3 regions of the Shigella sp. SIG3 genome follow, and region 3 is predicted to be linked to each of the others. Evidence: riboswitches for the same ligand, from Rfam matches in the RefSeq annotation. Region 3 holds a riboswitch; each other region holds the start of a gene.

Region 1 (4,188 bases), on a different contig from region 3:
GCACCAGCCCAAGGCAACACACCATCTGGAGCAGCGCCAGCATCGCCGCGCGGGCAGGATCGTAGTCGTAACTCAGCGCCTGATAAATAGCCAGCTCGATAGTGGTTGCCTGCGGACCGCCGCCCAGCGATAGCACGGTGGCGAAGCTGGCGAAACAGAGCATAAAGATAAGCGCGGCAACCGGCGGGATTTGTCGCCGTAGCCACGGCCATTCGACGAAGCGGAAAAAATGCCAGCCGCGCATCCCAAGCTGGGCGGCAAGCTGACGTTGTTCGCCGGGAATGTTTTCCAGTGCCTGGAGTAATAAGCGGCTCGCCATCGGCAGATTAAAAAATACGTGCGCCAGCAAAATGCCTTGCAGGCCGTAGGGCGAAAAGGTCCACTCCAGACCGAGCGATTGGCAGAGCGATGCCAGCCAGCCCTGACGACCATAGACGCTAAGAATGCCGAAAACAGCAACTAGCACCGGGAGGATCAAGGTCATTGCGCACAGACGCAACAGCGCCAGCCGACCCGGAAAGCGCCTGCGATAGAGGGCGCGGGCGAGGAATATCGCGGGTACGACAGAGAGTAGCGCCGAGAGAAACGCCTGCCAGAAGGAGAAGCGCACCACATGCCACAGGTAGCTGTCCTGCCAGACTGCCACCCAGTTACCCTGCGGCGCGTTCCACCACAGGGCGAGAAACGCCGCGAGCGCAACCGCTACCACCAGCGTGGCGGCGCTTACACCTGGAATTAACCAGCCGGGAATTAACGGCTGACGGCGCGTTGCCATTCGCTAATCCATGCCTGACGTTGTGCCGCCACTTCAGCTGGTGTGAACTCCAGCGTGGTGGCCGGTTTGGTCAATTGTTCAAACCCGGCAGGCAGCGTGACATTTGCCACCGGATACATCCAGTTACCGGTTGGGATCGCATTCTGAAAAGCCGGAGAAACCATAAACTGGAGGAATTTTTGCGCCAGCTCCGGCTGCTTGCTGGCAGCGGTGCGGGCGGCGACTTCCACCTGCAGATAGTGACCTTCGCTAAAGTTCGCGGCGGCGTAGTTATCTTTTTTCTCTTCGAGAATGTGATAAGCCGGAGAGGTGGTGTAACTCAGTACCAGATCGCTTTCACCTTTTAAAAACAGGCCGTAGGCTTCGCTCCAGCCTTTGGTGACCGTGACGGTTTTCTTCGCCAGTTTTTGCCAGGCTTGTGGGGCGTCATCGCCATAGACTTTTTGCATCCACAACAGCAGACCCAGCCCCGGCGTGCTGGTACGCGGATCCTGATAAATCACCCGCCAGTTCTGATCGCTCTCAACCAATTCTTTCAGGCTTTGCGGCGGGTTTTTCAGTTTGTTCTTGTCATAGACGAAGGCGAAATAGCCGTAATCAAACGGGACGAAAGTGTCATTATTCCAGCCGCTGGGAACGTTAACGGCATCCGCTGCCACACCGCTTTTGGCAAATAGTCCGGTTTTACTGGCGGCGTCTAACAGATTGTTATCCAGCCCCAGCACCACATCGGCTTTACTATTTTTGCCTTCCATCCGTAGACGGTTGAGAAGCGAAACGCCATCTTCCAGCGCCACCAGTTTCAGTTCGCAGTTACAGTCGGCTTCAAAAGCTTTTTTGATCTTTGGACCAGGCCCCCAGTCGGCGGCGAAGGAATCGTAGGTATAAACAGTCAGAACGGGTTTAGCGAAAACGGGCGCTGTGCACAGCAACAGCAGGGGAAGACATTTTTTTAACACTTTGCACCTCAAAAAAGAGTGGCAAAGGACTTGAGAAGGAGCCTCAAATCCCTTCGCCGGCGTTATCCGGATCAGGTTCGACGGGTATTTTCTCAGCGCACGCGTTTGCGTGGCACCCCGTTGAGAACGGCGTTAGTGTAGTGATTTTGTTATCTACCAGCAATCATGGATCCGGTGGCGCAAACCACGCTGATTTAAAATCGAACCAGCCGAGGGTATTCATACGCAGGCCGCGCATACTGCGTTGTCCCTGAATGATCAGCCAGTGGTGGATAAGCGGCACCATTGCTTTACTGGCGACCAGTTGCTGGCACCAGTTCGCCAGGTTCATTTCGCCATTGCGCCAGCGGGCGGCGTCGGCTTGCCAGTCGATCGGAATACAGTGTTGGAGCAGCGGCACCTCGCACAAGTGCGCGAACAGCGAAAAATCCAGCGGCAGCGTAAAGTTGGCGCTATTAAGCCAGATATCGCTCTCGATCTCTCCTTCATGCCACTGATCGTAGCTGATCTCTTTGATTTCCAGCGTGACCTGGTGACTTGCCAGAATCTGCTGCATGATCCCGGCAATCACCCGATGCTCACTGTGATCCTGATAAAAGGTCAGGGTGAGGCTTTCCAGGCCAGCCGGTTTTTCGCTCTTTATGGTGCGGGCATGGTGCCAACGGGGGAGCAGTCCATAAGCCGGGAACCACAGTTGCTGGTACTGTTCCTCAGCGAAATAGACCAGATTAGTTGGAGAAAGCACATAGCTTACCCAGTCCCTGACTTGCTGATTCGCCCCGCGATGGGTGCGGCTGTCGAACAGTAAATAGTAGCAACCTTCCTCCAGGCGGCTTTCAATCTCTTTTTCCTCGCCCTGTGGACCTTTTAGCATCAGATCACCGGCTGGCTCGTCGGCAATTTCCGGCAGAACCCAGACGTTAACTTCGTCGATTAATGCCCGGTAACCGAAGAAGTCATCGAATGCCTGAATTTTCAGTTGATTGGTGCTGTTGCGAATCACCGCATACGGACCGGTGCCAATAGGATGGCTGGCAAAGTTACTGAGGGTTTCCCATTCGCACGGCAGGATCATCGCCGGAACTTGCCCCAGCAGTAACGGCAACCAGCGGTCCGGCTGCGTGAGATGGATATCCAGCGTCCAGGGCGTCGGCGACACAATGTCCGTAATATGCGAATAGAGCGGCAGCGTATTGATTCGTTTTAAAGAGGCGATCACGTCGTCCATTTCCAGTTCACGACCATGATGAAAATGGACTCCTGGACGCAAAAAGAAACGCCAGTGAAGCGGTGATATTTGCTGCCAGTGGTGGGCGATGTCTGCTTCCAGTTCCCCATTTTCCTCATTTATGCGCGTTAGCGAACTGAAGATTTGCCGGGCAATATGGGTTTCGGAACGGCGCAATGCGCTGCCAGGTAGCAGATTACGCAACGGACGATAGTAGAGCACGCGCAGGATGTGCCGCCCCTGGCGGAAGCTGCGGCCCAGATGAGAAACCAGCATTTGCCGCACAGTCGCTTTGTCGCCAACCAACTGCACTAGTTGGTCGATACGATCCTGCTCCAGCAGGTCTTCCGCCCGCTGTTGCTGAAGCGCCAGCCCGGTATAGAGGAATGTCAGACGCGAGCGTTTACCGCGCCCGACTTCCGCTTCCCACGTCAGCCAGCCGCGATCCTGCATGGTGTTGAGCAGGGTACGCATATGACGACGCGAGCAGCTCAATAACGCTGCCAGTTCGTTGAGCGTTGTGTCCTGCGATTTACCCTCGCAGCATTGCCACAGGCGGATGAACTGTTGTTGCAGACGAGCAGATGGCATAAAAGGGGAACTCCTGCGCAAAAGACAGCAATTTTATTTTCCCTATATTAAGTCAATAATTCCTAACGATGAAGCAAGGAGATGCCCCATGCGTCAGTTTTATCAGCACTATTTTACCGCGACAGCGAAGTTGTGCTGGTTGCGTTGGTTAAGCGTCCCACAACGATTAACCATGCTTGAAGGACTGATGCAGTGGGATGACCGCAATTCTGAAAGTTGACTTGCCTGCATCATGTGTGACTGAGTATTGGTGTAAAATCACCCGCCAGCAGATTATACCTGCTGGTTTTTTTTATTCTCGCCGCGCTAAAAAGGGAACGTATGATCTGGATAATGACGATGGCTCGCCGTATGAACGGTGTTTACGCGGCATTTATGCTGGTCGCTTTTATGATGGGGGTGGCCGGGGCGCTACAGGCTCCTACATTGAGCTTATTTCTGAGTCGTGAGGTTGGCGCGCAACCTTTCTGGATCGGACTCTTTTATACGGTGAATGCTATTGCTGGGATCGGCGTAAGCCTCTGGTTGGCAAAACGTTCTGACAGTCAGGGCGATCGGCGAAAACTGATTATATTTTGCTGTTTGATGGCTATTGGCAATGCGCTACTGTTTGCATTTAATCGTCATTATCTGAC
Region 2 (4,188 bases), on a different contig from region 3:
TCTATCAGACGGCGCGCTACGGTGCCGGGCGGCGGGAGTAACGGCAAATCGTCATAGCGATACCAGTTCGCCTCGAGCAATTCTTTCGGGTCGATCACGATGTCGCCGCTGTCATATTCCGCCATAAACGCGGTCATTAAAGACTGAGGAAACGGCCACGGCTGAGAAGTCACGTAACGCAAGTTTTTAACTTTAATTCCGCTCTCTTCCATCACTTCCCGCGCGACTGCCTGCTCGAGGGTTTCGCCCACTTCGACGAATCCGGCAAGTACTGTATGGACACCGTTACGATGGCGGGTATGCTGGGCGAGGAGGATCGAATCATCGCGACGGATGGCAACAATAATGCAGGGGGCGATTTGCGGGTAGTAACGCTCACGGCAATGGCTGCACAGCATCGCCCATTCGGTTTTGCTCGGATACATTTCATGCCCGCAGTAACCACAGTATTTATGCGATCGGTAAAACTCCGCCAGTTGCACGCCACGTCCGGCCAGTTGAAACAGCCCAACATCGAGATCAATGACCTGACGTACCGACCCCATATCGTGACGCCGCTGCTGTTGTATTAACCAAACAGGTTCCCCCTGCCATTCGCCGATTTGTAGTGCGCGCTGACCCACAAGATCGAAATTTGCCGCTTCGCCATATGGCAATTCTCCCTTCGGCAACCATAATTTTTGTTCATGGCTGACGACCCACCAGCCGTGATCTAATTTTTCAATTATACGATCCATAGCTCTTGCACTACCTTTGCATCACTGGCATGTTTAACATGGTTTTTACATTTCTCACTGAGCAGTTTTTGAATACAAACTTGCGGAGTCAATCATGCTTAACCAGCTCGATAACCTGACGGAGCGCGTCAGAGGAAGTAACAAACTGGTTGATCGCTGGCTACATGTACGTAAGCATCTGCTCGTGGCTTACTACAATCTGGTTGGCATTAAGCCTGGCAAAGAATCGTACATGAGGCTAAACGAAAAAGCCCTTGATGATTTTTGTCAGAGCCTGGTCGATTACTTGTCTGCCGGACATTTCAGTATTTATGAGCGCATTCTTCATAAGCTGGAAGGCAACGGGCAACTCGCGCGCGCCGCGAAGATTTGGCCGCAACTCGAAGCCAATACCCAACAGATTATGGATTACTACGATTCCAGCCTGGAAACCGCCATCGATCATGATAATTACCTTGAGTTTCAACAGGTTTTATCTGACATCGGCGAGGCGCTGGAAGCGCGCTTTGTGCTGGAAGATAAGCTGATTCTGCTGGTGCTTGACGCCGCCCGCGTCAAACATCCTGCTTGAGTTCTGCGCTGTTAACGCGTAATTTACATTCAACGCCCCGTTTGTGGGGGCTAATTTCTTGTCGGAGTGCCTTAACTGGCTGAGACCGTTTATTCGGGATCCGCGGAACCTGATCAGGCTAATACCTGCGAAGGGAACAAGAGTTAATCTGCTATCGCATCGCCTTTGCGGCGATCGTCTCTTGCTTCATCCGTCGTCTGACAAGCCACGTCCTTAACTTTTTGGAATGAGCTATGTCTGCAACAAAACTGACCCGCCGCGAACAACGCGCCCGGGCCCAACATTTTATCGACACCCTGGAAGGCACCGCCTTTCCCAACTCAAAACGCATTTATATCACTGGCACACACCCCGGCGTGCGCGTGCCGATGCGTGAGATCCAGCTTAGCCCGACGCTAATTGGCGGTAGCAAAGAACAGCCGCAGTACGAAGAAAACGAAGCGATTCCGGTCTACGACACCTCCGGCCCGTATGGTGATCCGCAGATCGCCATTAACGTGCAGCAAGGGCTGGCAAAACTACGCCAGCCGTGGATCGATGCGCGCGCCGATACCGAAGAACTTACCGTGCGCAGTTCCGATTACACCAGAACGCGGCTGGCAGATGATGGTCTCGACGAGCTACGTTTTAGCGGCTTATTAACGCCAAAACGCGCCAAAACAGGACGCCGTGTCACCCAACTGCACTACGCCCGCCAGGGCATCATCACGCCGGAAATGGAATTCATCGCCATCCGCGAGAATATGGGCCGCGAGCGCATCCGTAGCGAGGTTTTACGCCACCAGCATCCGGGAATGAGCTTTGGCGCACATCTGCCGGAAAATATCACTGCGGAATTTGTCCGTGATGAAGTTGCTGCCGGACGTGCGATTATCCCGGCCAACATTAATCATCCGGAATCGGAGCCGATGATTATTGGCCGTAACTTCCTGGTAAAAGTTAACGCCAATATCGGCAACTCGGCGGTCACCTCTTCCATCGAAGAAGAAGTGGAAAAGCTGGTATGGTCCACGCGCTGGGGAGCGGATACGGTGATGGATCTCTCCACCGGTCGCTATATTCACGAAACCCGCGAGTGGATTTTGCGTAACAGTCCGGTGCCGATCGGTACAGTGCCGATCTACCAGGCGCTGGAGAAGGTTAACGGGATCGCCGAAGATCTTACCTGGGAAGCGTTCCGCGACACGCTGCTGGAACAGGCCGAGCAAGGTGTGGATTACTTCACTATCCATGCGGGCGTACTGCTGCGCTATGTGCCGATGACCGCGAAACGCCTGACCGGTATCGTCTCTCGCGGCGGTTCGATTATGGCGAAATGGTGCCTCTCCCATCATCAGGAAAATTTCCTCTATCAACACTTCCGCGAAATTTGTGAAATCTGTGCCGCTTATGACGTTTCGCTGTCGCTGGGCGACGGTCTGCGCCCCGGTTCTATTCAGGACGCCAACGATGAAGCGCAGTTTGCCGAATTGCATACGCTGGGCGAACTGACCAAAATCGCCTGGGAATATGACGTACAGGTGATGATTGAAGGCCCAGGCCATGTGCCGATGCAGATGATCCACCGCAATATGACCGAGGAGTTAGAGCACTGCCACGAAGCGCCGTTTTACACTCTGGGGCCGCTAACTACCGATATTGCACCGGGCTATGACCACTTCACGTCGGGGATTGGTGCGGCGATGATTGGCTGGTTTGGCTGCGCGATGCTCTGTTACGTAACGCCAAAAGAGCATCTGGGTCTGCCCAATAAAGAAGATGTTAAGCAGGGGCTTATCACTTATAAGATTGCCGCCCACGCTGCTGACCTGGCAAAAGGGCATCCGGGCGCGCAAATTCGCGATAACGCCATGTCGAAAGCCCGCTTCGAATTTCGCTGGGAAGACCAGTTTAATCTGGCCCTCGACCCGTTTACCGCCCGCGCTTATCACGATGAAACCCTGCCCCAAGAGTCCGGCAAAGTCGCCCATTTTTGCTCCATGTGTGGGCCAAAATTCTGCTCGATGAAAATCAGCCAGGAAGTACGCGATTACGCCGCCGCGCAAACCATTGAAGTGGGAATGGCGGATATGTCGGAGAACTTCCGTGCCAGAGGCGGAGAAATCTACCTGCATAAGGAGGAAGCGTGATGTATCAGCCTGATTTTCCTCCTGTACCTTTTCGTTTAGGACTGTACCCGGTGGTGGACAGCGTACAGTGGATCGAACGTCTGTTGGATGCAGGCGTACGTACTCTCCAGCTACGCATCAAAGATCGGCGCGATGAAGAGGTGGAAGCCGATGTCGTGGCGGCAATTGCGCTGGGCCGCCGCTATAACGCGCGATTGTTTATCAACGATTACTGGCGGCTCGCGATCAAGCATCAGGCGTATGGCGTCCATTTGGGGCAGGAAGATTTGCAAGCCACCGATCTCAATGCCATCCGCGCGGCAGGCCTGCGGCTGGGCGTTTCGACACATGACGATATGGAAATCGACGTCGCGCTGGCAGCACGCCCCTCTTATATCGCGCTGGGACATGTGTTCCCGACGCAAACCAAACAGATGCCTTCTGCACCGCAGGGGCTGGAACAGTTGGCACGGCATGTTGAGCGCCTGGCGGATTATCCCACCGTGGCGATTGGCGGTATCAGTCTGGCACGCGCGCCTGCGGTGATAGCAACGGGTGTCGGCAGTATCGCCGTCGTCAGCGCCATTACTCAAGCCGCAGACTGGCGTTTGGCAACGGCACAGTTGCTGGAAATTGCAGGAGTTGGCGATGAATGACCGTGACTTTATGCGTTATAGCCGCCAAATTCTGCTCGACGATATCGCTCTTGACGGGCAGCAAAAACTGCTCGACAGCCAGGTGCTGATTATTGGTCTTGGCGGGCTGGGTACAC
Region 3 (4,188 bases):
AGCGTGTCGGCCTGGGCTAACGCCGATGAAAGCCAGCTTTTTGCCTCCTGTACGGTGTCAGCCCAGTTTGTATGGCGCGGGCGTAGTGCAGCCAACGCCGCAGAGAGTGTACAACCAGTGCCGTGGGTGTTTTTGGTCATAATGCGCGGTGCGGTAAACCGTTGTTCACCCTCGCGGGTAAACAGCCAGTCCGGGCTTTGCTCATCATCCAGATGACCACCTTTCATTAGCACTGCGCCACAGCCCATCGCCAACAGCGATCGCCCTTGTTCCAGCATTTCCTGTTCGGTGCGCGCGTGTGGCGCGTCGAGCAAGGCGGCAGCTTCGGGCAAGTTTGGCGTTATTAATGAAACCTGTGGCAATAATCGACTGCGCAGCGTAGCAACCGCCGAAGGTGAAAGCAGCGGGTCGCCGCTTTTTGCCAGCATAACGGTGTCGAGTACCACGTTTTGGATCTGATAACGTTGCAACCGTTCTGCCACCGCTTCAACAATATCGGTTTCCGCCAACATACCGATTTTAGTGGTATCGATTCGCACATCGCTGAACACCGAATCGAGCTGGGCGGCGACAAAATCAGGCTCAATGCGATACACCGACTGTACGCCACGGGTATTTTGCGCCACCAGTGCAGTAATAACTGAGCAACCATAAGCGCCAAGTGCCGAGAAGGTTTTAAGATCGGCCTGAATCCCCGCACCACCACTCGGATCAGTACCGGCAATCGTCAGAGCGTTAATTCGTTTCATGCCTGCACCTCCTGCGTCAATTGCCAGAGCGCATCAAGGAAATGTGGAACAAAACTGCCTGGCCCCTCGCTTCTGGCGACTGCGCGTTCTCCGGCTTGTTTCATCCAGTGACAGGCAGATGCGACATTTTCCAGCGTATCGCCTGGTAACGCACAGCAGGCAGCGACAACCGCCGATAATGCACAGCCAGTTCCTACCACTTTGGTCATTAACGGATCGCCACCGTGAATACCAATGATACGATGTCCATCGGTAACATAATCCACCTCGCCAGTGACCACGACGATTGCGCCAGTTTCCCGTGCCAGTGTTTGTGCAGCGGGTATCGCGTTAGCTGCGGCGTCAGTGGTATCCACTCCCCGTCCGCCATTAGCAATGCCAGCTAATGCCATGATTTCCGAAGCATTACCACGTATCGCTGCCGGTTTAAAAGATAAAAGTTCATGACAAAAATGGCGGCGATAATCGAGCGCACCAACCGCTACTGGATCAAGCGTCCAGCGTGTTTGAGAGCTTTTTGCTTGCTCAACGGCAGCACGCATCGCCTGTGCGCGTGGCTGCGTCAGTGTGCCAACGTTAATCAACAAGGCACTGGCGATAGCCGCAAACTGACTGGCCTCTTCGGTTTCGATAACCATCGCTGGCGATGCACCGAGCGCCAGCAAGGTATTGGCGGTAAAGGTTTGCACCACATCATTGGTCATGCAGTGCACAAGAGGGGAATGTTGGTGAAAAAGGTGTAACGCGTGCGCAGATTGCGCTGAACTCAGCAGGTCGACTTGCATAGTTTGCTCCTGCCATAACGTGAAGAAGCAATGACCTGGTGGTCCGTGACTTCCCTACGCTGGCATTATCCAGATCAGGTGATACGGGTATTTCTCAGCCTTCACGCAGAAGGGCACCCCGAGTCGTTTGGTTGCGATGATAAATCGCAGAGGAGGATGGTAATGTCCAGCGCACCCGTTGTAAACGAGGAAAAACGGCAGTTTTACAATCGCGTTAATAAATTATTTGATATATGAATCCAGCACCTTCAGAACGACATCCAGATCTTCTTCACGTTTTAGCTCATCCCCCTGGTGAACGATGTGTTCCGTCAGATGACCTTTAATCACTTCCCGCATCAGACCGTTTACCGCTCCACGGATAGCAGCAATCTGTTGTAAAACTGCAGCGCATTCGTGCGGCTCGTCGAGCATTTTCTTGAGCGCCACGACCTGGCCCTGAATCTTACTGGCACGCGCTTTCAGTTTCTGTTTATCACGGATTGTATGAGACATGGCAACACCTGGTTAACAAGAATATGAAAAATCATAGCACTATTAATCTACTGGGGGGTAGTATCAGGTACTGGGGGGGAGTAGAATCAGATTGCCGAATTAATACTAAGAATTATTATCATGACCGAATTTACAACTCTTCTTCAGCAAGGAAACGCCTGGTTCTTCATCCCCAGCGCCATCTTACTTGGTGCGCTTCATGGCCTGGAACCAGGGCACTCAAAAACGATGATGGCGGCGTTTATCATCGCCATCAAAGGCACCATTAAACAGGCGGTGATGCTCGGACTGGCAGCAACCATTTCGCATACCGCGGTGGTCTGGTTGATTGCCTTTGGCGGGATGGTGATCAGTAAGCGCTTTACTGCTCAATCAGCAGAACCGTGGCTCCAGCTGATTTCCGCAGTGATCATTATTGGCACCGTGTTCTGGATGTTCTGGCGTACCTGGCGCGGCGAACGCAACTGGCTGGAGAATATGCACGGGCATGATTATGAGCATCATCACCATCATCACGAACATCATCAAGACCACGAACATCACCACGACCAAGGACATCATCACCATCACGAACATGGCGAGTATCAGGATGCCCATGCACGAGCCCATGCCAATGACATTAAACGACGCTTTGATGGTAGAGAGGTCATCAACTGGCAAATTTTGTTATTTGGCTTAACCGGTGGCCTTATCCCCTGCCCGGCAGCAATTACCGTGCTGTTGATATGCATTCAGTTGAAAGCCCTGACACTGGGCGCAACACTGGTCGTCAGTTTCAGCATTGGCCTGGCGTTAACGCTTGTCACCGTAGGCGTTGGCGCAGCAATCAGCGTTCAGCAGGTCGCAAAACGCTGGAGCGGATTTAACACTCTCGCTAAACGCGCCCCCTATTTTTCCAGTCTGTTGATTGGCTTAGTCGGTGTGTATATGGGCGTACATGGCTTCATGGGCATAATGCGATAACTCAATCCTTTAGGCTTGCATGTTATCTTCAGCCCAGGATGATTCTTAAATCAGCTATTTCCGCTGACTCTCTGCTCGCTAAGGATGCTTTTAGGGCATCCTTTCATTTACACTTTTTACGAAATCATGGGATCACTAACAAAATATCGCTTGTCAGTTATATTGTATGGCAGGAAAGATATGCGACTGATATTACAGATCCCCAAAGTGGAGAGTTTATGACCATTAAAAATAAGATGTTGCTGGGTGTGCTTTTGCTGGTTACCAGTGCCGCCTGGGCCGCACCAGCCACCGCGGGTTCGACCAATACCTCGGGAATTTCTAAGTATGAGTTAAGTAGTTTCATTGCTGACTTTAAGCATTTCAAACCAGGTGATACCGTCCCAGAGATGTACCGCACCGATGAGTACAACATTAAGCAGTGGCAGTTACGTAACCTGCCCGCGCCTGATGCCGGGACGCACTGGACCTATATGGGTGGCGCGTACGTGTTGATCAGCGACACCGACGGTAAAATCATTAAAGCCTACGACGGTGAGATTTTTTATCATCGCTAAAAAAAGCCCCCTCATCATGAGGGGGAAATGCAGACACCTTGTTATTTTTTATTATTAGCCACTTGCTCGTCTTGCTTGTTATTAGTCGTATTTCACGTTGATTAATGCGGTTGCCTCCAGTGCGCCAGATTTAACTTTGTTTGTATCGTAGACGTAGTAACTGGCTGTTATCGGAATTGAAACCGTTGTATCTGTAAGTTTTGACTTTGCCGCAATTTCTTTTAAATTTGTGTATCCTTTACTGCTGTTAGTGATATTTAAAAGTGTGACTGGCGAACCATTACTTTCAAGAATAAATCCTACGCATTATCTTCCGCACCTTTCAGTATTGTGTCGCTGTTGGTTAACAAGTCAGAACTTGATAAATACACCTGCATTTTCCGTGATGTTTGATTTTGTTGACCTAATAAATTTTTACAACGCAGAATAATATCCCTTTTTTTACTATTTATTGTTGCTTTGTTACCTGTGGCTGGTAATTGTGAAACGGGAATACTGTCTAAAGTAATTAATAAATCGTCCTGTTTGCAGGTTGTGGTTATCGGGTTGTATGACAATGTCAGATTGAAGGAATAGACACCTGCATTTTGTGCCAATGCATTTCTGTAGCTATTTACACATGCATCCCATGACTTGCCA

What was found. A riboswitch is a leader RNA that binds a small molecule or an ion and turns the genes downstream of it on or off. The one in region 3 is predicted to bind thiamine pyrophosphate.
Region 1: another riboswitch for thiamine pyrophosphate. It lies ahead of thiB (thiamine ABC transporter substrate binding subunit); the one in region 3 lies ahead of thiM (hydroxyethylthiazole kinase).
Region 2: another riboswitch for thiamine pyrophosphate. It lies ahead of thiC (phosphomethylpyrimidine synthase ThiC); the one in region 3 lies ahead of thiM (hydroxyethylthiazole kinase).

Annotation. Positions count from the first base shown of each region.
Region 1 is NZ_JBQZXE010000012.1:706-4,893, reverse strand. It holds gene thiP (thiamine/thiamine pyrophosphate ABC transporter permease ThiP) at 1-775, opposite strand, end outside; gene thiB (thiamine ABC transporter substrate binding subunit) at 751-1,734, opposite strand; TPP riboswitch at 1,765-1,864, opposite strand; gene sgrR (DNA-binding transcriptional regulator SgrR) at 1,898-3,553, opposite strand; gene sgrT (glucose uptake inhibitor SgrT) at 3,642-3,773, shown strand; partial or broken gene setA (sugar efflux transporter SetA) at 3,875-4,188, shown strand, end outside.
Region 2 is NZ_JBQZXE010000027.1:20,603-24,790, reverse strand. It holds gene nudC (NAD(+) diphosphatase) at 1-737, opposite strand, end outside; gene rsd (sigma D regulator) at 832-1,308, shown strand; TPP riboswitch at 1,361-1,461, shown strand; gene thiC (phosphomethylpyrimidine synthase ThiC) at 1,542-3,437, shown strand; gene thiE (thiamine phosphate synthase) at 3,437-4,072, shown strand; gene thiF (thiazole biosynthesis adenylyltransferase ThiF) at 4,065-4,188, shown strand, end outside.
Region 3 is NZ_JBQZXE010000059.1:9,873-14,060, forward strand. It holds gene thiD (bifunctional hydroxymethylpyrimidine kinase/phosphomethylpyrimidine kinase) at 1-749, opposite strand, end outside; gene thiM (hydroxyethylthiazole kinase) at 746-1,534, opposite strand; TPP riboswitch at 1,569-1,665, opposite strand; gene rcnR (Ni(II)/Co(II)-binding transcriptional repressor RcnR) at 1,757-2,029, opposite strand; gene rcnA (nickel/cobalt efflux protein RcnA) at 2,150-2,992, shown strand; gene rcnB (Ni(II)/Co(II) efflux transporter accessory subunit RcnB) at 3,211-3,549, shown strand; partial or broken gene ACUU1I_RS12175 (putative fimbrial-like adhesin protein) at 3,631-4,188, opposite strand, start outside.